3 regions of the Caulobacter sp. FV2ye17ST genome follow, and region 2 is predicted to be linked to each of the others. Evidence: predicted binding sites of a transcription regulator. Region 2 holds the regulator's gene; each other region holds the start of a gene.

The links. The regulator LexA, encoded in region 2, represses DNA repair genes until DNA is damaged. The targets are predictions, from matches to a motif close to ATGTTCNCNANNTGTTCT.
Region 1: the regulator LexA is predicted to act here: its motif matches at 1,160-1,177, upstream of uvrA (excinuclease ABC subunit UvrA).
Region 3: the regulator LexA is predicted to act here: its motif matches at 4,605-4,622, upstream of ACW17V_RS06840 (ATP-dependent helicase).

What each region holds. Positions count from the first base shown of each region.
Region 1 is NZ_CM178727.1:2,981,391-2,989,177, forward strand. Features, by position in the region: gene ACW17V_RS14285 (ABC-F family ATP-binding cassette domain-containing protein) at 1-709, opposite strand, end outside; gene ACW17V_RS14290 (hypothetical protein) at 844-1,011, opposite strand; gene uvrA (excinuclease ABC subunit UvrA) at 1,256-4,165, shown strand; gene ACW17V_RS14300 (hypothetical protein) at 4,382-5,299, opposite strand; gene ACW17V_RS14305 (glutathione S-transferase family protein) at 5,475-6,089, shown strand; gene ACW17V_RS14310 (hypothetical protein) at 6,240-7,115, opposite strand; gene ACW17V_RS14315 (hypothetical protein) at 7,116-7,787, opposite strand, start outside.
Region 2 is NZ_CM178727.1:1,938,804-1,946,590, reverse strand. Features, by position in the region: gene trpE (anthranilate synthase component I) at 1-184, shown strand, start outside; gene ACW17V_RS09495 (hypothetical protein) at 243-449, opposite strand; gene ACW17V_RS09490 (anthranilate synthase component II) at 561-1,157, shown strand; gene trpD (anthranilate phosphoribosyltransferase) at 1,167-2,195, shown strand; gene trpC (indole-3-glycerol phosphate synthase TrpC) at 2,192-2,980, shown strand; gene ACW17V_RS09475 (lysophospholipid acyltransferase family protein) at 3,090-3,656, shown strand; gene lepB (signal peptidase I) at 3,726-4,529, shown strand; gene ACW17V_RS09465 (hypothetical protein) at 4,565-4,816, opposite strand; gene lexA (transcriptional repressor LexA) at 4,961-5,671, shown strand; gene mfd (transcription-repair coupling factor) at 6,168-7,787, opposite strand, start outside.
Region 3 is NZ_CM178727.1:1,421,373-1,429,159, forward strand. Features, by position in the region: gene ACW17V_RS06830 (50S ribosomal protein L11 methyltransferase) at 1-531, opposite strand, end outside; gene ACW17V_RS06835 (hypothetical protein) at 581-1,030, opposite strand; gene ACW17V_RS06840 (ATP-dependent helicase) at 2,217-4,604, opposite strand; gene ACW17V_RS06845 (hypothetical protein) at 4,714-4,905, shown strand; gene ACW17V_RS06850 (hypothetical protein) at 4,914-5,126, shown strand; gene ACW17V_RS06855 (ribbon-helix-helix domain-containing protein) at 5,087-5,335, opposite strand; gene ACW17V_RS06860 (alginate O-acetyltransferase AlgX-related protein) at 5,494-6,534, shown strand; gene ACW17V_RS06865 (DUF4169 family protein) at 6,543-6,719, opposite strand; gene ACW17V_RS06870 (DUF6807 family protein) at 6,722-7,666, opposite strand; gene ACW17V_RS06875 (glutathione S-transferase family protein) at 7,663-7,787, opposite strand, start outside.

The DNA.
Region 1 (7,787 bases), 1.0 Mb from region 2:
CGCGTTCGGCGGCGGCCGCCTCCTCGGCCTTGCGCGCGACGAACTGATCGTAGCCGCCGCCATAGGATCGCGCGCCCAGCGATGACAGCTCGACAATGCGATCCATGCCGCGCAGCAGCGACCGGTCGTGGCTGACCACCACCGCCCCGCCCTTCCAGCGCGCCAGCACCCGCCCCACCAGATCCCGGGCCGGCGCATCCAGATTGTTGGTCGGCTCGTCCAGCAACAGCACATCAGGCCGGGCGATCAGCAGCCGGGCCAGGGCCGCGCGGGTGGCCTGGCCACCCGACAGCGACCGCGCCGGGCGCTGGGGGTCAAGGTCGGGCAGACCCACGTCGCCCAGGGCCTGGGCGATGCGGCCGGGCAGGTCCCAGTCGGCTTCGGACAGGTCGGCTTCGTCGCCCTCCCCCGCCTCGATCCGGCTCAGACGGTCCCACGCGGCCGCGACGCCCAGCAGGGCGACGAGCCGGTCATCGGTCGACAGGTCGGGCGTCTGGTCCAGCAGGGCGACACTGCCGACGCGGGTCACGGCCCCGGCGGCGGGCGGTCTCAAGCCGGCCAGGATGGCCAGCAGGCTCGACTTGCCCACGCCGTTGCGGCCGACCAGGCCGATGCGCTCGGTCCCGATCGAGAGGGTCAGGTTTTCGAAGAGGCGGCGGCCGTCAGGCGTGGCGGCGGCGACGGAGTCCAGCGTGATGAAGGCTGACATGGGGGCTCACGGTCAGGGGAACGGGAAGGACGAACAGGTCTTCCGTCGCGCTGATCATGGGAGCCTCCATCAATAATCGAAGGCGGCCGATTTACGCCGACAAACGGCGTTCGGCAAGCTGGGCCGGGACGCGCCTAGTTCGGCGCGATGGTGTTGAACACATAGATCAGCGAGCCCACGCCGCCGATGAACACCATGAAGTCGACGACCGGGTTGCGCGGCTTGACGCCCTGGGCATCGCGGATCGCCTGCTTGCCCTGTTCCTGCTTGTCAGTCTTCGCGGGCTTGGCGGCCTTGCTCATGATGCGCTCCGTTTCTGCAGCCATTGAGCCAGACAGTGCTGAAGATGGAGCTTTCAAAGGCGGTTAAGGCGCGGAAACCAAACCCCTGCCGCCACGGCCCTGCTGACACCCACTGTCAGCAGGCGGCGCAGCTTCCGCGCCGCGACATTTGTTCGCATCTTGTTCTTGTGTTAATTCCCGGATCGAACCCTACATATAGCCGCTGCGCTGCACCCTCCCTGCGGCTCTCTGCGTTCCGGAAAACATGGCTGAACAACTGAACTTCATCCGCGTGCGTGGCGCGCGTGAGCACAATCTGAAGAACGTCAGCGTCGACATCCCGCGCGGCGAACTGGTGGTGCTGACCGGCCTGTCGGGCTCGGGCAAGAGCTCGCTGGCGTTCGACACCATCTATGCCGAGGGCCAGCGTCGCTACGTCGAGAGCCTGTCGGCCTATGCGCGTCAGTTCCTGGAACTGATGAGCAAGCCGGACGTCGACCTGATCGAGGGCCTGTCGCCGGCCATCTCGATCGAGCAGAAGACCACCAGCCGCAATCCGCGCTCGACCGTCGGCACGGTCACCGAGATCCACGACTACATGCGCCTGCTGTGGGCGCGGGTCGGCATTCCCTATTCGCCCGCGACCGGCCTGCCTATCGAAAGCCAGACCATCAGCCAGATGGTCGACAAGATCACCGTCCTGCCCGAGGGCACGCGTCTCTATCTGCTGGCCCCGGTCGTTCGCGACCGCAAGGGCGAGTACAAGAAGGAGATCGCCGAGTGGCAGAAGGCCGGCTTCCAGCGGCTGAAGATCGACGGCGAATACTATCCGATCGAGGACGCCCCGGCCCTCGACAAGAAGTTCAAGCACGACATCGACGTGGTCGTGGACCGCATCGTCACCAAGCCCGACATGGAGCAGCGGCTGGCCGACTCCATCGAGCAGGCCCTGCGCCTGGCCGACGGTCTGGCCGTCGCCGAATGGGCGACGATCGACGAGGGCGAGAAGGAGCCCAAGCGGCTGCTGTTCTCGGAACGCTTCGCCTGCCCGGTCAGCGGGTTCACGATCGCCGAGATCGAGCCGCGCCTGTTCTCGTTCAACAATCCGGCGGGCGCCTGTCCGGCCTGTGACGGCCTGGGGGCCAAGCTGGCCTTCGACGCCGACATGGTCATTCCGGACAAGGACAAGAGCCTGCACAAGGGCGCCGTCGCGCCCTGGGCCAAGGGCCCCTCGCCGCTCTACACCCAGACCCTGCAGGCCCTGGCCCGCCACTACGGCTTCTCGATGGACGAGCCCTGGCACAAGCTGGCCCCCAGCGCCCGCGACATCGTGCTGTTCGGGTCCAAGGGTGAGAAGATCAAGTTCACCTATGACGACAACGCCCGCAAATACGAGGTCGCCAAGCCCTTCGAGGGCGTGTTGCCGAACCTCGAACGTCGCTGGCGCGAGACCGACAGCAGCTGGGTTCGCGAGGAGCTGGGCCGCTACCAGTCCGACACGCCGTGCGAGGTCTGCCACGGCAAGCGCCTGAAGCCCGAGGCCCTGGCGGTCAAGATCGCCGGCATGGACATCGCCCAGGTCTCGATGCTGGCCATCCGTCCGGCCAAGGACTGGTTCGCCGGCCTGGAGGCCCAGTTCAGCGACAAGCAGATGGAGATCGCCCGGCGGATCCTGAAGGAGATCAATGATCGCCTGCGGTTCCTGGTCGATGTCGGTCTGGACTATCTGAACCTCTCACGCGGCTCGGGCACCCTGTCGGGCGGCGAGAGCCAGCGTATCCGCCTGGCCAGCCAGATCGGTTCGGGTCTGACCGGCGTGCTCTACGTGCTGGACGAGCCGTCGATCGGCCTGCACCAGCGCGACAACACCCGGCTGCTGCAGTCGCTGCAGGGCCTGCGGGATCTGGGCAATTCGGTGCTGGTCGTCGAGCACGACGAGGAAGCCATCCTCACCGCCGACTATGTGATCGACATGGGTCCGGCCGCCGGCGTGCACGGCGGCGAGATCGTCGCCGAGGGCAAGCCGGCCGACATCATGGCCAACCCCAACAGCATCACCGGCATGTACCTGACCGGCGCCCGCGAGATCGAGGTCCCGGAAGAGCGCCGGCCGATCAACAAGAAGAAGATGCTGCGCGTCATCGGCGCCACCGGCAACAACCTCAAGGGCGTGACCGGCGAGATCCCGGTCGGAACCTTCACCTGCATCACGGGCGTGTCCGGCGGCGGCAAGTCGACCTTCACCATCGAGACCCTCTACAAGGCCGCCGCCCGTCGCCTGAACAACGCCAGCGACGCCCCGGCCCAGCACGAGCGCATCGAGGGACTGGAGAACTTCGACAAGGTCATCGACATCGACCAGTCGCCCATCGGCCGCACCCCGCGCTCGAACCCGGCCACCTATACCGGCGCCTTTGGCCCGATCCGCGACTGGTTCGCCCAGCTGCCGGAGAGCAAGGCGCGCGGCTATGGCCCCGGCCGGTTCAGCTTCAACGTCAAGGGCGGCCGTTGCGAGGCCTGCCAGGGCGACGGCCTGATCAAGATCGAGATGCACTTCCTGCCCGACGTTTACGTCACCTGCGACGTCTGCAAGGGCAAGCGCTACAACCGCGAGACCCTGGACATCCTGTTCAAGGGCAAGACCATCGCCGACATCCTGGACATGACCGTCGAGGAGTCCGCCGACTTCTTCAAGGCCGTGCCACCGATCCGCGACAAGATGGAGACCCTGAAGCGGGTGGGCCTGACCTATATCAAGGTCGGCCAGTCGGCGACGACGCTGTCGGGCGGCGAGGCCCAGCGGGTGAAGCTGTCCAAGGAGCTGAGCAAGCGCGCCACCGGCCGCACGCTCTACATCCTCGACGAGCCAACCACCGGGCTGCATTTCGAGGACACCAAGAAGCTGCTGGAAGTGCTGCATGAGCTGGTCGACCAGGGCAACACCGTGGTCGTCATCGAGCATAACCTCGACGTGGTGAAGACCGCCGACTGGCTGCTGGACTTCGGTCCCGAAGGCGGCGACGGCGGCGGCGAGATCGTCGCCGTGGGCTCGCCCCAGGACGTGGCCAAGGTCGAGGCCTCGTGGACCGGGCGCTATCTGAAGGACGTGCTGGACCGCCACGAGGTGCGCCGCAAGGCGCGGGTGGCGGAGCTGAAGAAGAGCAAGCGGGCTTAGACGAAGTGATCGTTTCGCGTTGAAGCGATCACCAAAAACCCGCTCTCCCCGGCGACCCGAAGGGCGGCGAAGCCAACGCCGGGGCCCAGATTCAGCCTGAGCGTTTGGGGATGATGCGCCTTGGCGCAGAGCCACAATCACCCACGCCCTGGGTTCGATCTGGACCCCGGCGTTGGCTTCGCCGCCCTTCGGGTCGCCGGGGAGAGCGGAGAAAGGTTAGACGCTCGGCGCCACCGGCTCCGCCCCGCCCGCCTTCAGGATCCGGTAGATCTCCGGCGCCGGCGAGAAGATGATCAGCGACGTCAGCACCGAGATCACGCCCGCGAACACCGCCCGCGCCACGCCGATCGGCGTGAAGAAGGTCTCCAGCGAGCTCATGTCCGGCTCGAACAGGCCGCCCAGGCCGCTGATGCCGCCCGAGGCGATCACGCCCACGGCGGCCACGATGGTCATGACCAGCAGATAGACGATCACCGCCATCACCACCGCCAGCACATAGGCGCCCAGCATCGCGCCGACATGACCCTTGGTCATCGCCCAAGAGGCCCGGATGGCGATGCGGCCGGTGTCGAAGGTCATGGTCGAGGCGAACGACAGACGCACGGCGAAATAGATCATCAGGCAAGCCACGCCGACAAAGCCGATCAGGCCCGTCAGCGCCGCGACGGCGCCGCCGCCCGCCGCCACGCCGATCCCCACCAGGATGGCCGACAGCAGGATGGCCATGACATAGACCGCCAGAAAGATCAGGTTCACCAGGATCAGCGCTCCGGCCTGCCGCAGCTCGTCCGCGCCAAAGCGCAGATAGGCCGAGCGGCTGTCGCCCGGCTGCAGGACCATGCGGTTCACCGCCGCCAGCATCACCGAATAGAGCGCCAGGCTATAAACCAGCGACACGCCCATCAGCGGCGCCAGCCCACTCATGACTGTCAGCATCTCCTCGGGAGAGGCGTTGTTGTCGCCGCTGATCGCCATGAAGGCGTTCAGCTGCGGCCCGGCGATCTTGATGGTCAGGGTGCTGGTCAGCAGCGACAGCACCGTCATCAGCACAGCCCACACCGCCACGGTCCGCGGATGCTCCCGCACGAGCCGGAAGCCGACGAAGGCGGCGTCGGAGGCGGAGAACTTGGACATGCGGCCCTCGGGGACGGAACGAGACAAGCGCTACGCGTAACAAGGTTTGCGGCGTTTCGACAGGGCGCGGACGCCGAAATCGACGTGCGCACGAATGCGGCTTGCTCGCTGCGCCTGACCAACTCTAACATCTGTTTGAAAGCGACCGTCAGCGTCGCCAATCCGGGAGGTCTCGATGAAGCTCTATGGCGAAGCCAACCCCGCGCCCAATCCGCGCCGGGTGCGTATCTTCCTGGCCGAAAAGGGCGTCGACCTGCCGGAGATCCGCGTCGGCATGCGCCAGGGTGGTCATAAGTCGCCCGAGCACAAGGCCCGCAACAGCCTGGGTCAGGTCCCGACGCTTGAGCTGGATGACGGGACGACGATCAGTGAGAGCATCGCGATCTGCCGCTATCTGGAGGCCCTGCATCCGCAGCCGCCGATGTTCGGGACCACCGCGCTGGAGCAGGCCCGGATCGACATGTGGGTGCGGCGGATCGAGTTCCAGCTGCTGATCCCGGTCGGCATGTTCTGGCGCCACGCCCATCCGCTGACCGCGTCCCTGCTCAAGCAGAACGTCGAGTTCGGCGAGTCCAACCGCGAGATCGTGGGCCGGGCGCTGAAATGGCTGGATCGCGAGCTGGCCGACGGCCGCGCGTTCATCGCCGGCGAGACCTATTCGATCGCCGACATCGTGGCCCAGACCACGATCGACTTCGCCGCCTTCACCGGCCTGGAAGTTCCGGAGGAGACGCCGCATCTGGCGGCTTGGCGCGAACGCGTGGGATCGCGGCCCAGCGCGGCCGCCTGAATTTTTCCGCTCTTCCCGGCGAAGGCCGGGACCCAGATTCAGCCTGAGCGTCTGGGGATGACGCGCCTTCTGACGGAGCCAGGCGCAACCCCACTCCGGGTTCGATCTGGACCCCGGCTTTCGCCGGGGAGAGCGGAAGGTAGTTGAAGCCTAAGCCTCGCCCGCCGTCAGCTGCCGCAGGGCGGCGGCGGGGGCCGAGGTGACGATCACCGCCTGCAGGGTCAGGAACACCGGGGCCAGCAGCAGATTGGCCAGCAGGGCCAGGATCAGGCGCGGGTGGCTGGCGGCCGGCCCGCCGGCAATCGGATCTTCCAGCCCGCCGGCGAGAACCGCGCCAACGATGCTGGAGACCGTGGCGCCGAGGATCGAGACCAGCACGCACATCACGATGACGATCACCAGCATCGCCAGCAGTCGCCAGAACTGCCCGTGGGTCAGCAGCCAGGCGGCGCGCGGATCAATGTGGCCGACCATGAAGGCGTGGGGCGCCAGCAGCGACAGCCGCACCGCCACCCAGGTCGACAGGCCGATCACGGTCAGGGCGCCCAGGAAGCCGAACCAGCCGGCCACAGGCGTGCCACCCAGCAACGCCGTTCCCAGGGCCACGACGCCGCCGGGGATCACCATCACCATCAGGGTGGCCGCCCAGTGGATCAGCGAGACGACCAGCAGTCGCAGGTCCTCGCGGCCGACCCGCAGATAGGCCCAGCGCCGCTGCTCGGGGTGCAGCACGGCGCGCATGATGGCCGCCGACAGGATCGCGCCCAGCACCAGGGCCAGCATGATCAGCAGCACCATCACCCCGCCCAGGCGAGAGACGATGTCGAGGATCTCGCGCGGGTCGGCCGACGACGAGCGCAGCGCCAGATCGGCGCGGTCCTGCTCGCCCAGCACCATCTTGACCAGCAGACCCAGCAGCGGAAGCGTCACCAGCGAGAAGCCGGCCCAGGCCAGCACCACGACCGGGTGACGGCGCATGGTCCGCAGGCCTTCGAAGGCGGCGTCGACGGGCGAAAGCGCGGTCATCTAGACTTCCTGCGAGGGCGACGCGGCCGGGCCATGGCGGCGTCGATAAACGTGAACAAGCGCCCCGGTCCAGACCGGGGCCAGATAGACATAGCCGAAGATCGCGCCCAGCGCCGCCAGCACACCGTCAAAGCCCGGCCCGGCCCAGCGTCCAAACAGGCCGCCGACCGCCAGCAGGACCGCGAACGGCGCGGCGAGCACGGCGCCGGCGACCAGCACCTGCAGGCCGACCCCGCGCGTCAGCGGAAAGGCGCTCAGCACCCGCACCCCCGACTGGTCCACCGAGGCCGCCGCCGCCAGCGACAGGCGCACAGCCAGCCACAGCAGCAGGGCCAGGCCCAGCAGCGGCGCGGCGCCGGCCACGATGGTTCCGGGTCCCGAACCGGCCAGGGCGTCGCGCCAGGCCTGGGACGAGGTGGCGTCAAAGCCCGGCGCATTGGCCCGCGCCACGCCCAGGGCGATGGCCCCGACCACCAGGATCAGCACCGCCGCCACCACGAACAGGAAGACCGCCACCAGCAGCTGAACGCCCAGCAACCGCCACTCATCCAGGCCCCAGCGCAAACCGGCCAGGCCGGCGGACCTGCCAAAGGCGTGGCGATAGAGCGCCCCACAGGCCAGGGCTATGGCGATGATCTCGGCCAGCAGCGCCAGACCGCTCACGGCGGGCGG
Region 2 (7,787 bases):
CGCCGACGGCTCGGTGGACACCTGCATCGTGCTGCGCACGGCGCTGGTCAAGGACGGCATGATGTACGTGCAGGCCGGCGGGGGCGTGGTCGCCGACAGCGATCCCGACGCTGAATATGACGAGACCCTGCACAAGTCCCGCGCCCTCAAGCGCGCGGCCGAAGAGGCCTGGCGTTTCGCCTGACGGCAAGCGTGACAGCCGAAAGTGGATGCCGGTTTCGGCGCCTGTCACGCGCCAAGTATCAGTACCCGAGGCGGTCGGCCGGCAGATGCTGAGTGACCGCCGGCGGGGCCAGCACCATCACGGTGGCGAAGCTGAGCGCGCAGAAGGCCGCGAAGGCCGCCGCCGCCAGGACGGGCGCCATCTTCTGGCGACGCTCCCGAGGCCGCAGCAGGGCGCGGGCATAGGCGATGGCGACCGGATCGAGGGCGGAATCAGACGAGACCATGGATCAACCATGCCCCACGCCAAGCGATCTGTAATCGCCTTAAGCCTTTCTCGCGCTCAAATGCCGCAAACCCCCTCCCACTCCGGCCCTGCCCGTTCTAGAAGCTAGATCATGATCCTGGTCATCGATAACTACGACAGCTTCACCTACAATCTCGTCCACTACCTGAACGAGCTTGGGGCCGAGACGCTGGTCCATCGCAACGACGACCTGACGGTGCAGCAGGCCCTGGCCCTGCGCCCGTCCGCGATCCTGCTGTCGCCCGGCCCCAAGGCCCCAGACCAGGCCGGCATCTGCCTGCCCCTGCTGCGCGGCGCGCCGGAAGACATGCCGATCCTGGGCGTGTGCCTGGGCCATCAGGCCATCGGCCAGGCCTATGGCGGCGAAGTGATCCGCGCCAAGGAAGTGATGCACGGCAAGACCAGCCCCATCCGCCACGCCGACAAGGGCATCTTCAAGGGCCTGCCCAACCCCTTCACCGCCACCCGCTATCACAGCCTGGCCATCCGCCGCGAAGACCTGCCGCCCGAGCTGGAGGTCACCGCCTGGACCGATGACGGCGAGATCATGGGCGTGCAGCACAAGACCCGCCCGGTGCACGGCGTGCAGTTCCACCCCGAGTCGATCGCCACCGAGGGCGGCCACCAGATGCTGGCCAACTTCATCGACCTGGCCGGCGTGAAACGCGACGCGGCGATCTGGGTCTAGGCCGAGCGCATGTCCGACACCTTCAAGCCGCTGCTGGCCAAGCTGGCCGACGGCCAGAACCTTTCCGAGGATGACGCCGAGGTCTTCTTCAGCGCCTGCCTGCGCGGCGAGCCGACCCCGGCCCAGGTCGGCGCGGCGGTCACCGCCATGCGCCTGCGCGGCGAGACGGTGGGCGAGATCGCCGCCTGCGCCCGCGCCATGCGTCGCGCCGCCGTCATGCTGGACCATCCCTATGACGTCATCGACGTCTGCGGCACCGGCGGCGACGGCCTGCACACGCTGAACATCTCCACCGCCGTCGGCTTCGTGGCGGCGGGCGGCGGGCTGAAGGTCGCCAAGCACGGCAACCGGGCCGTGACCTCGAAATCCGGCACCGCCGACGTCCTGGCCGCCCTGGGCGTCAATATCGACGCCAGCCGCCAGCAACAGCGCAAAGCACTGGACGATGCGGGGATCTGCTTCCTGTTCGCCCAGAGCCATCACGGAGCGATGAAGCACGTCGCGCCCATCCGCCAACAGCTGGGCTTTCGCACGATCTTCAACCTGCTAGGCCCGCTGACCAATCCGGCCGGCGCCCGGCGCCAGGTGGTGGGCGTCTCGGCCCCGCGCTTCGTCGAGCCCATCGCCCGGGCCCTGGGCGCCCTGGGCGCCGAGCGCGCCTGGTCGGTGCATGGCCAGGGCATGGATGAGCTGACCACCACCGGCGAGACCGAAGTCGCCGAATGGCGCGACGGCGTCGTGCGCTTCTTCACGATCACCCCGGAAGCCGTGGGCCTGCCCCGCGCGTCGCTGGCCGACCTGACCGGCGGCGAGCCCGATTTCAACGCCGCCGCCCTCACCCGCCTGTTGGACGGTGAAAAGGGCGCCTATCGCGACATCGTCCTGCTGAACGCCGCCGCCGCCTTCCTGGTCGCCGACAAGGTCGAGACCCTGGTCGAAGGCATCGAGGCCGCCGCGGCTTCCATCGACAGCGGCGCGGCCAGGGCGGCCCTGGCCGGTCTGGTCAAGGCCACCAACACCGAACTGGCAAGCGCATGACCGACATCCTGGCCAAGATCGCCGCCTACAAGCGCGACGAGGTCACCGATCGCAAGCGCCGCCGCACCCAGGCCGCGCTCGACAACGCCGCGCGCAACGCCTCGTCGCCGCGCGGCTTCAAGGCGGCGCTGAAGCACGGTCATGCTCCCGGCAGGCTGGCCCTGATCGCCGAGATCAAGAAGGCCTCGCCGTCCAAGGGCCTGATCCGCGCCGACTTTGATCCGCCGGCCCTGGCCCGCGCCTACGAGACCGGCGGCGCGTCCTGCCTGTCGGTGCTCACCGACGGGCCCAGCTTCCAGGGCGCCGATCCCTATCTGATCGACGCCCGCGCCGCCGTCAGCCTGCCCTGCATCCGCAAGGACTTCCTGGTCGATCCCTGGCAGGTCTCGGAAAGCCGCGCCCTGGGCGCCGACGCCATCCTGGTCATCCTGGCCATGATCGACGACGTCCTGGCCGCCGAACTGATGAGCGAAGCCGAGCGCCTGGGCATGGACGCTCTGGTCGAGGTGCACGACGAGGCCGAAATGGCTCGCGCCGGCGAGCTGGGCGCGACCCTGGTAGGCATCAACAACCGCGACCTCAAGAGCTTCATCGTTGATCTGGCCGTCACCGAGCGTCTGGCCGCCCAGGCGCCCAGGGACGCCCTGCTGGTCACCGAGAGCGGCCTCTTCACCCACGACGATGTCGTGCGGATGGAAGCGGCCGGCGCCACGGCGATGCTGGTCGGCGAAAGCCTGATGCGCCAGGCCAATGTCGCCGAAGCCACCCGCGTCCTGCTGGGCTGACACCACACCGGGTAAGGCCGGTCTGGCGTTTTGACGCCGCCCCGCCCAAAGTCTCTTCACTGAAAACCGGCCCGCCAAAGCGGCCGGAGCCACTCCGGGAGGATCTCGAATGCACTGGATCGCCCGGGTCGTGAACTGGTCGCTGGTCGCCTTCTTCAAGCACGAAGGCTGGACCATCGAGGGCGCCGCCCCGACGACGACCCGCAAGTTCGTGATCATCGCCGCGCCCCATACCAGCAACTGGGACTTCGTCTATTTCCTGGGCGCGGCCGACGCCCTGAACCTCAAGCTCAGCTTCATGGGCAAGATCTCGCTGTTCCGCTGGCCGTTTGCGCGCCTGATGCGGGATCTGGGCGGCGTGCCGGTCGACAGGTCGCGCTCGGGCGACACCGTTCAGGCCATGGCCGACGAATTCGCGCGCCGGGACGAGTTCATGCTGACGATCGCGCCGGAGGGCACGCGCGGCAAGGCTGCGCAGTGGAAGACCGGCTTCTACAACATCGCCCTCAAGGCCGGCGTGCTGATCGTGCCGGCCAAGATGGACTACAGGCGCAAGGTCGTGGCCCTGGGCCAGGCGATCATGCCCTCGGGCGACTATGACAGGGACATGGCGCCCCTGACCGCCTTCTATCGTGACTGCACCCCCAGGCATCCAGAACGGGCGACCGCGCTCTAGGACGCCCCGCCACGATTTGGCCAAGCTCCGCCGTGCATTCTGAGACCGATCTCAGCCACAGGGGTGATCATGGACTCGCGGCGCAACACGACCTTCCTGGCCGAGGCCCTCGACTGGGCGCGCTTCGTCGCCCTGACCGTGGTCATCCTGCTGGTGCCGCGCACGGTGCTAGCCCAGCCCTTCATGATCCCGTCCGGCTCGATGGAGCCCACCCTCGAGGTCGGCGACCGGATTCTGGTCGCCAAATACGCCTATGGCTGGAGCCGCCACTCCATCCCGTTCAGCCCCCCTGTCGGTCATGGCCGGCTCCTCGGCCACGCCCCCGAGCGCGGCGACATCGTGGTGTTCAAGAAGCCTGGTGATGGCCGCACCGACATCATCAAGCGCCTGATCGGCCTGCCTGGCGATCAAATCCAGATGCGCGGCGGCGTCGTCCTGATCAACGGCAAACCGGTCAGCCAGGAGCCGCTGGGGGTGCGGGTAACGAACGATCACGGCTATCCAGTGGTGTTCGAAGAGGTCGCCGAGACCCTGCCGAACGGGCGAACCTATATCACCCACGCCGAGGGGCCGCGCACGGCGGCGGCCAATACGGGCGTCTATGTCGTACCGGCCGGCTGCTATTTCATGATGGGCGACAATCGCGACAACTCTGTCGACAGCCGCTTCGATCCCGGTCCGATCCGCCAGGGCGACGCCGCCTGCGCCTGGAACAGGGACCTGGATCGCCACCTGCCGCCTGGAACCGGCATGGGCTTTGTGCCGGCCGAAAATCTGGTCGGTCGCGCAGAGCGCGTGCTGTTTTCCTGGGACGCCAGCAAGGGACCGCGCTGGGGCCGCACTTTCAAAAGCCTGATCGCGCCGGTTGCCTGATCCGAATCACGAGGACGATTCGGGGTCTTCCGGCCTCAACCCGCCGCGGCGGCCGCCGTTCTGAGCGGTTCGACATTGGTCGGCGGCGCAATCTTGCGGCCCATGGTCCAGTTGGACTGCACGCGAACCTTGGGATTGGGCGCCGACCAGATCTCGCCCGTGCCGTCGATGGCGACGACCCAGATCAGGTGATGTTCCTGACCGTAGTCGATGACCGCAAAGGCAAATCCGGTTCCCTTGCCCTCGACCGACACCGGCATGGTCGGATTCAACTGCTGGAAGCTCATGGCTGACGCCCCTGTGAAAATCGTCAGCCACCAACGAATGTCGAGCCGTTCGCGTTCCTCGGTCGTCAACTTGACATTAAGGAAGAACGCCTAGAGAACATTCGCAAGGTTTGCGGTTTGTTCCGCGTCTTCGTCGAGGTCGAGATGCTCACGCGCAAGCAGCACGAGCTGCTGATGTTCATCCACGAACGCATCAAGGAGAGCGGCGTATCGCCGTCGTTCGACGAGATGAAAGAGGCTTTGGACCTCGCATCGAAGTCGGGCATCCACCGTCTGATCACGGCGCTGGAAGAGCGCGGCTTCATTCGCCGCCTGGCCCACCGCGCTCGGGCGCTGGAAGTGGTCAAGCTGCCGCAACAGGCGACGACCGCCTCGCCGCCCAAGGGGCGCGGGACGTTCAAGCCGCAGGTGGTCGAAGGCGGTGGCGGTGCGACCCCATCGAGCAGCGGCGCCATGTCGGCGCCGGCCAATGACAGCCGCGAGCTGCCGATCCTGGGCAAGATCGCCGCCGGCACGCCCATCGACGCCATCCAGCACGAACGCGACCGCCTGCCGGTGCCGGAAAGCATGCTGGGCGGCGGCGAGCACTATGTGCTCGAGGTGCAGGGCGACTCGATGATCGAGGCCGGCATCCTCGACGGCGACTATGTGATCATCAAGAAGGGCGACACCGCCACCTCCGGCGAGATCGTCGTGGCGCTGGTTGGCGAAGAAGCCACGCTGAAGCGCCTGCGCAAGAAGGGCGGCTCGATCGCCCTGGAAGCGGCCAACCCGAAGTACGAGACGCGGATCTTTGGTCCGGATCAGGTCGAGGTGCAGGGCAAGTTGGTGGGGCTGATCCGGCGGTACCACTAGGCGCTGGGTAAGTGCGGGAGATTTCAGGCCGTCCCGGCAATGCCGGGGCGGCCTTTTTCGTTGATATGATTTGCAATCCACTTGCTCGACCCTGGCGAGCTTTTCGTGCTTCACTCCCCTTTAGAAAAAGGGGAAGCAAAATGCGCTACCACGTGGACTTTCAACACCTTTCACGCGGCTCAATACGCCCTACGGACGACGGTGAAATTATTGGCATCGACACTGATGACAAAGGCTTCACAATGCTCCCGAGCGTCGGGGACTACATACAAATCGCCAACGATACTTCTCGCTCGAGCTTCGACGGCCGCGTTAAGACTCGTCTATTCCGCTATACTAGAACGTCGGATGAGATTTGGTGTAGCGTAAACATCGTTGTTGAAGAGCTCAGCGATGACGCTGAAATTTGGGGAACTTTGATCAAGGAGTGAAATCTTACACTTTCGAAGAAGCCCCTTCGCCAACTGCGACGGAGGGGCTTCTTCGAAAGTACGCCCTACTCCTTGGCGATCCGCGCCAGGTGCCCCAGAATCTTCTCCGCGGCATCCAGCCGCTGCGCCGGGGTGTCCCACTCGCCCTTGATCACCACCTTCTGGTCGGGGCGCACCTTCCAGACCAGGCTGTTCTTGGCGACGTACTGCATCAGCCCCAGAGGGTTGGCGTAGGTGTCGTTTCGGAAGCTGGCCACCGCGCCCTTGGGCCCGACGTCGATCTTGGCGACATTGGCTTCACGGCAGAGGCCCTTGATCGCGACGACCTTCAGCAGGCTGTCGGTCTCGGGCGGCAGCGGGCCGAAGCGGTCGATCAGTTCGGCGGCCAGGGCTTCGCGGTCGGCGGACTTCTCGGCTTCCGACAGACGGCGATACAGCGACAGGCGCACATTGAGGTCCGGGACATATTCGTCGGGGATCATCACGGCCGCGCCGGTGTTGATCTGCGGCGACCAGCCGCGATCCTCCAGCAGCGCCTCGGCGCCCTGGCGCTGGCGCAGCTCGGCGACGGCGTCTTCCAGCATCTGCTGGTACAGCTCGACGCCGATCTCCTTGATATGACCGCTCTGCTCGTCGCCCAGCAGGTTGCCGCCGCCGCGCTGGTCCAGGTCGTGGCTGGCCAGCTGGAAGCCGGCCCCCAGGCTGTCCAGGGACTGCAGCACCTGCAGGCGCTTTTCGGCCGACAGCGTGATGGTCTTCTCGTTGGGCGTGGTCAGATAGGCATAGGCGCGGGCCTTGGAGCGGCCGACCCGGCCGCGGATCTGATAGAGCTGGGCCAGGCCGAACATGTCGGCGCGGTGGACGATCAGGGTGTTGGCCGACGGGATGTCGAGCCCGCTCTCGACGATCGTGGTCGCCAGCAGCACGTCGTACTGGCCCTCATAGAAGGCCGTCATCACGTCTTCCAGCTGGGTCGGGGCCATCTGGCCGTGACCGACCACATATTTGACCTCGGGCACCTGGGTGCGGAGGAACTTTTCGATCTCCTCCAGGTCCTTGATGCGCGGCACGACGTAATAGGCTTGGCCGCCGCGATACTTCTCGCGCAGCAGGGCCTCGCGCAGGGTCACCGGGTCGAACGGGCTGATATAGGTGCGCACCGCCAGGCGATCGACCGGAGGGGTGGCGATGATCGACATCTCCCGAATGCCCGACAGCGCCATCTGCAGGGTGCGCGGGATCGGCGTCGCGGTCAGGGTCAGCATGTGCACGTCGGCGCGAAGCTCTTTCAGCTTCTCCTTGTGCTTGACCCCGAAGTGCTGCTCCTCATCGACGATGACGAGACCCAGGTCCTTGAACGAGACCTGCTTGCTGAGCACCGCATGGGTGCCGACCACGATCTCCAGCTGACCATTGGCCAGGCCCTCGCGGGTCTCGGCGGCTTCCTTGCCGGTGACCAGGCGCGACAGGCGCGTGACCTTGACCGGCCAGCCCTGGAAGCGGTCCTTGAAGGTCTTGTAGTGCTGGCGGGCCAGCAGGGTCGTCGGGCAGACGATGGCCACCTGCTTGCCGCTCATCGCCACCACGAACGCGGCGCGGAGAGCGACTTCCGTCTTGCCGAAGCCGACGTCGCCGCAGATCAGGCGATCCATCGGCTTGCCGGAGCCCAGATCACTGAGCACGTC
Region 3 (7,787 bases), 520 kb from region 2:
GCCGACGGCCAGCTTGCTGCCCGTGCGGGCGGCGGCGATGGCCAGCAGGCCCGTACCGGCGCCGACGTCCAGCACCTTCTTGAACTTGCGGGCCTTGATCAGGCGGTCATAGGCCTGCAGGCAGCCGACGGTGGTGCCGTGGTGGCCGGTGCCGAAGGCCGCGCCGGCCTCGATGCGCAGATTGACGGTGCTGGCCGGCAGGCGGCCGCGATCGTGCATGCCATAGACGAAGAAGCGCCCGGCCTTGACCGGCGGCAGGCCCGACAGCGCCATGGCCAGCCAGTCTGCGTCGGCCAGGACCTCGGTGGTCACCTTGACCTTGAAGCCGGCCAGCACGCGCGCCAGGCCGTCGGACTCGTCCTGGGTGGTGGGGAAGGCGTCGATCCGCCAGATGTTCTTGTCCTCGTCCTCTTCCAGGATCGAGTAGGTCGCGCCTTCCAGCGCGGCGTCCATATCGATGGCGTCGGCGGCGGCTTCGGCGTCGGCGCGGGCGCCGCGGGCGACGATCTGTTGGGGCGTATAGTCGGTCATGCCGCTCCAGTACCGATCCCGGAGCCGAAAGGCGAGCCTTTGAGGTCGCCTAGTTCAGCAAAGTCGGCCGGGCGGGCTCATCCTCGGGCAGGCGAATGTCCATGATGTCGCCCTGGGTGGACGCCCAGCGGGTCTCCTCGCGCGCGGGGCGGGCGGCGATCACCGTCGGCGGCTCGGGCTCGGCCGGGGCGTCGTCGGAAGCTGGATAGACTGCCTCGACCTCGTAGCGCGGCTGGTGGATCTCGCGGGGCCTGGCCTCCGCCAGGAAATCGGTCCCGATCACATAGTCCGGAACCTTGCCCGCCGGCCATGAGATCGGCAGGGCGGCGTCTTCCAGTGCGGCGCGGTTGATCGGGCGGCTCTCGACCAAGGCTTCGGTCTGGGAGCCGACCTGAAACACCAGTCCCAGAACCACGCCCAGCACAGCCGCCAGCGGTGCGCCATACAGCACCGGCCGCGAGGCGGCGAAGGTCTTCAGGGGCGTCAGATCGATGTCCATGCACCGATAGCGTCTGGCGCGCGGTTCCGTTCGATGGGGAGGCGAGAAATCCTGTCGGGCGTGTGTTGGTTGGGGCTGGGCTTCGGCCGTTGTCACCGTCGAAAGAGTGGTCCTTTCGACTGGCCGAGGAGGGTGGCTATCGGCCCTCGGAACCCCTCTCTCTCTATGAGAGAGGGATTCAAAAGGTCCGCAATGGGTCGGAAGCAGATATTCCCGCCCGTCCGGCGATCGTCTCGCCGTGAGATTTAAGGATGGCTCCCTTCGGCGCGAAGGCGGGGCGGGACGCCGGATTGAAACCTTCTCCCAGAGGGAGAAGGAGGGCCCCGCGCCGCAGGCGTGGGAGGATGAGGGGTTTGCGTAGCCCTTCCGGACAGGGCAGGGCCTTCGGGCGCCAGGACGGCTGACGGTGTAACCCCTCACCCTCCCACGCAAGCGTGGGTCCCTCCCTCTCCCTCTGGGAGAGGGGTGGGGAATGGGGATAGCGCGCAGTTTATCCCCGTACTTTCCGAAACAAACTCCAGCCCAATCAACGCACTGTAAAATAGTTGATCGCGCCAATCCTCGGAGCTCAAACCTCCCGCATAATCATAGCTGTCCCCGTCGCAAGGGGAGGGCGCGTGGTACCGGCCCAAAGCGGCGATGGGGATGGAGCTGAGCGGGGCCGCGACGCCCTGGAAGGCGGGTCGAGGTGTGCGGGCTGTCTCAGAAGGACGGACCAAACGCTGAGTGGCTCGTCGGCCGGGTGAGCGCGGGTCGAAGAGGGCGAGGGATCGTAAACCCGCCTATCGCGCATCGTCGGCGTCGAGACGGTTAGCCGATCGACGGGATGCGCGCCCGTACGGGGGCTCTTGGGTATCAGAGCTGAAAGACGCTCGCTTGGCCCAATCCTCACGCAAGAACAGCTTCTGCGAAGCGGACAGGTCGAGCCGAAACGCACAAAACACATCACGGTCATCCGGGGTCGCCCCGGCCGCTTCGCGCCTCCCCGACTAGCTCAGTGGCTGATGCCGCGTGAGGCTGAGAAGCCGTGTCTTCTCCCTTCCCCATCGATGGGGGAAGGGCGGGGATGGGGGTGACACCGCCGGACGATTTCACACAGGCCGAGCCGCACCCCGACAGTCTTTCACCCCCATCCCCAACCCTTCCCCCATCCGCCGACGGGAAGGGAGCAGAGGAGAAGACGGTGTCACGCCTTCTCGACGAAGCTGTCGATGACCTTCTTGTCGCCGGCCTTGTCGAAGGCCACCGACAGCTTGTTGCCCTCGACGGCCGAGACCTTGCCGTAGCCGAACTTGACGTGGAACACCCGGTCGCCGCGCTGATAGGCGCTGGCCTTGGACGGCGCGGAGACGGCCACCAGCCGGCCCTCGCCCTCGATTGGGGCCGAGCGCCCGCCCGAGCCGCCGGTGCGGGGATTGCTCCAGGAATTGCCGCCGGCCATGCGGTCCTGGGCGCGTTTCCAGCCGGGGCTGGCATAGCCGGAACCGCCGAACGACGCATTGGCGCCTGTATCGTCCCAGCGCGAGGCCGCCGTCTGCTGCATGCCTGGACCGCCGCCATAATAGCCGGTTTCGGACGCCGCCTCGACATGGGCCAGGGGCAGTTCGTCGACGAAGCGGCTGGGCAGCTGGCTGGTCCAGCGGCCATAGACCTGCCGGTTGGCCACGAAGCTGATCCGGGCCTCCTCGCGGGCCCGGGTGATGCCCACATAGGCCAGGCGCCGTTCTTCCTCGAGGCCCTTGGTCCCCTTGTCGTCCATGCTGCGCTGGCTGGGGAAGACGCCTTCCTCCCAGCCGGGCAGGAAGACCAGTGGGAACTCCAGGCCCTTGGCCGAGTGCAGGGTCATGACCCAGACCGCGTCGTCGCCGGCGCCCTTGTCCAGGTCCATGACCAGCGACACGTGTTCCAGATAGCTTTCCAGGGTGTCGAAGGCGCTCATCGACTGGACGAGCTCTTTCAGGTTTTCCAGCCGCGTCTGGCTGGTGGGGCCCTTGTCGAGGCGCAGGGCGTCGGTATAGCCGCTCTCTTCCAGCACCGCCTCCAGCACCCGCTGGTGCGGCGTGGTGGCGGCCAAAGCCCGCCAGCGATCCAGATCGCGCAGGAAATTGCTCAGCGCCGTGCGGGTGCGGGCCGGCAGTTCGTCGCTGCTGACCAGGACGCGGGCCGACTCCACCGCCGACAGGCTCTCGGCCCGGGCGATATGCAGCAGCTTCTGCACCGAGGTGTCGCCGATGCCGCGCTTGGGCGTATTGACGATGCGCTCGAAGGCCAGGTCGTCATCGGGCGACTGGATCAGGCGCAGATAGGCGTGGGCGTCGCGGATTTCCGCCCGTTCGAAGAAGCGCGGGCCGCCGACCACCTTGTAGGGGATCTGCAGCATCACGAAGCGCTCTTCGAAGGCGCGCATCTGGAAGGAGGCCCGGACCAGAATGGCCATGTGGCTGTACTTTCGGCCGGCCCGCTTGGCCTTCTCGATCTCGTCGGCGACCATCCGGCTTTCGGCCTCGCCGTCCCAGACGCCGCTGACCTTGACCTTCTCGCCGCCCATCGCCTCGGTCCACAGGGTCTTGCCCAGCCGGTCCTTGTTGGCGGTGATCAGACCCGAGGCTGCGGCCAGGATATGTTCCGTGGACCGATAATTTCGCTCCAGCCGAACCACCTTGGCGCCTGGGAAGTCGCGCTCGAACCGCAGGATGTTGTCGACCTCGGCCCCGCGCCAGCCATAGATCGACTGGTCATCGTCGCCCACGCAGCACACGTTCTGCCGGCCCTGGGCCAGCAGCCGCAGCCACAGATACTGGGCGATGTTGGTGTCCTGGTACTCGTCGACCATCACGTATTTGAAGCGCGTCTGGTAGTCGGCCAGCACGTCGGGGTGGCTGGTGAACAGGGTGATGTTGTGCAGCAGCAGGTCGCCGAAATCGCAGGCGTTCAGGATGCGCAGACGCTCCTGGTACTGACGATACAGGGTGACGCCCTTGCCATTGGCGAACTCGCCGCCCTCGGCCGGGGGCACGCGGTCTGGCGTCCAGCCCTTGTTCTTCCAGTTGTCGATCATCCCCGCCAGGATCTTGGGCGTCCAGCGCTTGGCGTCGACGTTTTCGGCCTCGATCAGCTGCTTGAGCAGCCGTTCCTGATCGTCGTTGTCGATGATGGTGTAGCTGGACTTCAGGCCCAGCAGTTCGGCGTGGCGGCGCAGGATCTGGGCGGCCACCGAGTGGAAGGTGCCCAGCCAGCGCAGGCCCTCGGCCTCGGCGCCGATGATGTGGGTGATCCGCTCGCGCATCTCGCGGGCGGCCTTGTTGGTGAAGGTGACGGCCAGCAGCTCCCACGGACGGGCGCGGCCGGTCGACAGGATGTGGGCCAGGCGGGTGGTCAGAACACGGGTCTTGCCGGTGCCGGCCCCGGCCAGGACCAGGACAGGCCCCTCGGTGGTCTCGACCGCCGCGCGCTGCTCGGGGTTCAGCCCCTCCAGATAGCCGGGGTCGCCGCCGGGGCCGCGGGGGCGGGCCAGGTCGGAGATGCGCGGGGAGGGGAGGTCGCCGGGAAAGGTCGAGTCGAAGTCTGAAGACATGGAACATATGTAGCACAGACCGTGGCGGGCTTAAGCCCCCAAGGCGGCGATTGCGGAACCTGCGGCCTCGGGGGTCGTTGATCCGACACATCAATCACGGGAGGCTCACATGGCCGAAGGCGCAAGCAACAGCGGCGGCAACGCCGGTCTGGCGTTCATCGTCGGAGGACTGGTCGTGATCGTCGCGATCATCGCCTTCGTCGTCTATTCCGGCGGCTTCACCCAGAAGAAGTCGATCGACGTCAATGTGTCGGCCTCGGCGCCCCAGCTTCCGGACGCGCCCAAGCCGCCGGGCAGTTGAGACCGGCCATGAAGCACGCGCGCCCCAATCATGACCGCTACGGCGGCTGGCTGGCCGGTCTGGTCGTGTTCGTGGTGGCCCTGACCCTGTGGATGGCCTGGAGTCTGGGCGGCGCGGTCACCGTGCCGTCCGACCTGCAGTTTCGCGCGCCCTCGGCGCCGTCGCGGTCGATGCCGAATCCTCAGCCGTCGCCGTTGCCGACCTCGCCGCGTCCCGGTTGATGGGCGGCTGCGCGCCGCAGGGCGAAGACCCGGCACGCCGAGGCCAGCGGGCGTTCGCCCCGGCCGGTGTCGATCGACTGGATCAGCGCCGCCAGGCTCAGCGCATCGTCGTTCGCGGCGCGCTCCAGTGCGGCCCAGAACTCGGGCTCCAGCGCGAGCGAGGTGGCGTGGCCCGCCAGGTTCACCGACCGCTTCTTGAGACTGCTCATGCCGGCCGATAGCCTCCTGTTGCGGCCCCTGCTCTGAAGGACGCGATATCATTATTTCGGTAGACCGTGAGCCGCGCGCGAGCCAGACGACACTGCGGGCCGCTGATTGATCTTATACGACTCAACCTCTAGCGTTGGACGTTCGGGAGTGACGAAACATGCGATTTCAGTTTGGGCGCCCTAAGCCGGCTGAAGACGCCACGCCGCATCAGCCGCAGCCGCAGCCGCAGCCGCAAGAGTCTGTCGCGACCCCGTCCGACATTCTTGCTGGCCTGAAGGCGATCCAGAACGGGGCCAAGGGTCTGGCGGCCGCCGGCGGCTGGGTGTTTCTGATCAACGACACCAATGATTTCCTGAGCTGGCAGCTGGGCCTGAAGCGCTGGTCGGACGACGAGCGGGCCGCCGTCCGCAGGATCTTGGACGAACGCGCCGAGCGGCTGTCGGGGCGCTACTACCAAATGCTCATCTGCCCCGAGAAAAGCATCGTCTATCGTGACTACCTGCCTGCCGGGCTTGATAGGATCCCGCCTTTTGACGACAGGCCGGCCACGGCCATGGCGCGGATGCGTCCCGATATCGTGCACTATCTGGCGGACCGCTTCGAGGCCCTCAAGCGCCTGGGCGTGCTGTTCTTCCGGGGCGACACCCACGTCAACTGGACGGGCGCCTATCACCTCTATCGCGAGGCGATCCTGGCGCTGCAGGCCCGCGGCGCGCCGGTGGGAGAGCCTCTGACCTTCAACCAGCTGCAGCATTTCATTGCCGGCATGGAGGGCGACGTGCTGATCCAACTGCCCGAGGCGGCGAAAGACGCGTTCGAGGTCGACGCCTCACTGGCCCGGGTCGGCAACATGCTGGAACTGGTGATCTCCCATACCCTGCCAGCGGCGCGCAAACGGGCGCGGCAGGTTCGCACGCCGGAGGGGTTCATGCCCGGCGGCGGCGGGCGCGAGACCGTGATCATGGAGCAGGATGACAAGAGCCTGCCCACCGCGCTGATCTTCCGCGATTCCACCGCGACCCTCAGCGTGGAGCTGCTGGCGCATCATTTCTCGCGGTCGGTGTTCGTCTGGCATGATGGCGACGTGATCGGTGATCTGATCGACAGCGAGCAGCCAGACGTCATCCTGCACTTCGTCGCCGAACGGTTTCTGGCGTCCTATCCGCGCTCCAAGGCGATCAACCGCATAGTGGCGTAGGGCTCAGCTCAGTCTTCGCGCTTGGCGCCGTCCAGGTCGCGGCGCAGCCTATCGGCGCGGGCGGCGTCCAGAGCCTTGTCGGCCTTGGCGCGACCGAATTTTGCGCGGTTCTCCGCAGCGCGGGTCTTGTCTTCGACTTTAGCCTTGGCCTTGCGAGCCCGGTTCAGATTGAGGATCTCGGCCATGGTCAGGGCTTTTCGGTCTTGGGCGCGGACGGTCCCTTGGCCGGCGTGGCGGGCCGGATGATCAGGGTCTCGCGGAGGCGCAGGGTTTCGTCCTTCTTGAGCACGAACGGCGCGCGGCCGGGGAAGACGCAGTTCTGCATCGACAGCGATCTGCGCAGGATCCAGCGCTTGATCGGCTGCTCATTGGCCTTGCAGGTCAGGCCCACGGTCCAGGCCGGAGAGCCGGTCTCGGCGGGCCAGGCAAAGCCCATGGAGGCGCCCGCTTCAAGCGCCGTATCGGTCGGCGTGACGGTCTTGCCGCCCGAAGCGAAGGTCAGTCTGTCGGGGCGCACCAGCCGCAAGGAAAAGCCGCCATAGCCCTTGGCGTCGTCGCTGCCGCCCAGGCCAAGGGCGTCGACCCGCGCGGTGATCAGGGTGTCGAAGTCGATGCGCCGCGCGCCGTCCTTCAGCGGATAGACCCTGACCTTGGTCGTTTCCCGCGCCACATAGTCCAGTTCGGGACCGGACGTGACGATCCAGTCGGCATTGACGGTCAGGGTTCCACCGCCCTGGGCGTCGCCCTTGAAGCGCTTTTCCCGCACGTGGAAGGTCAATCCCTTCATGAACCAGCCGTCGGCGACGGACTTGCCGTTCACCAGCACCTGGTGCCAGCTCCAGAAGGCGCCGCGCTGATGGAGATGGTCGGCAGGCTTGTCCTCGGTCAGGACCGTGCCGTCCGGCGCGTACAGCGGGTGCACATAGTTCAGTCGGCCCGGCTCGGTGGCCGGATCCAGCGGCTTGGTCCGATAGACCAGCACGGTCTTGCCGGCTTCGGTGATGGTGACCGCATCGTCCGCCAGCACCGCGTCGACCCGGGCGCCGATCGCGGGGTCGGCGTGCGCCACAGCCGCCGGCGTCGACAGGGCCAGCAGGCCGGCCAGGGCGAGGATGGGCGAGCAGCGGATCATTGGCTGTCGTCCTTGGCAAGGGCTCGCGCCAGGGCAGGGCGGGCGTTGGCGCGCGCCAGCCAGTCGTCATAGACCGCGTGCGGCGGCAACATCTGGCGGGCGAACTGCAACAAACTGATAA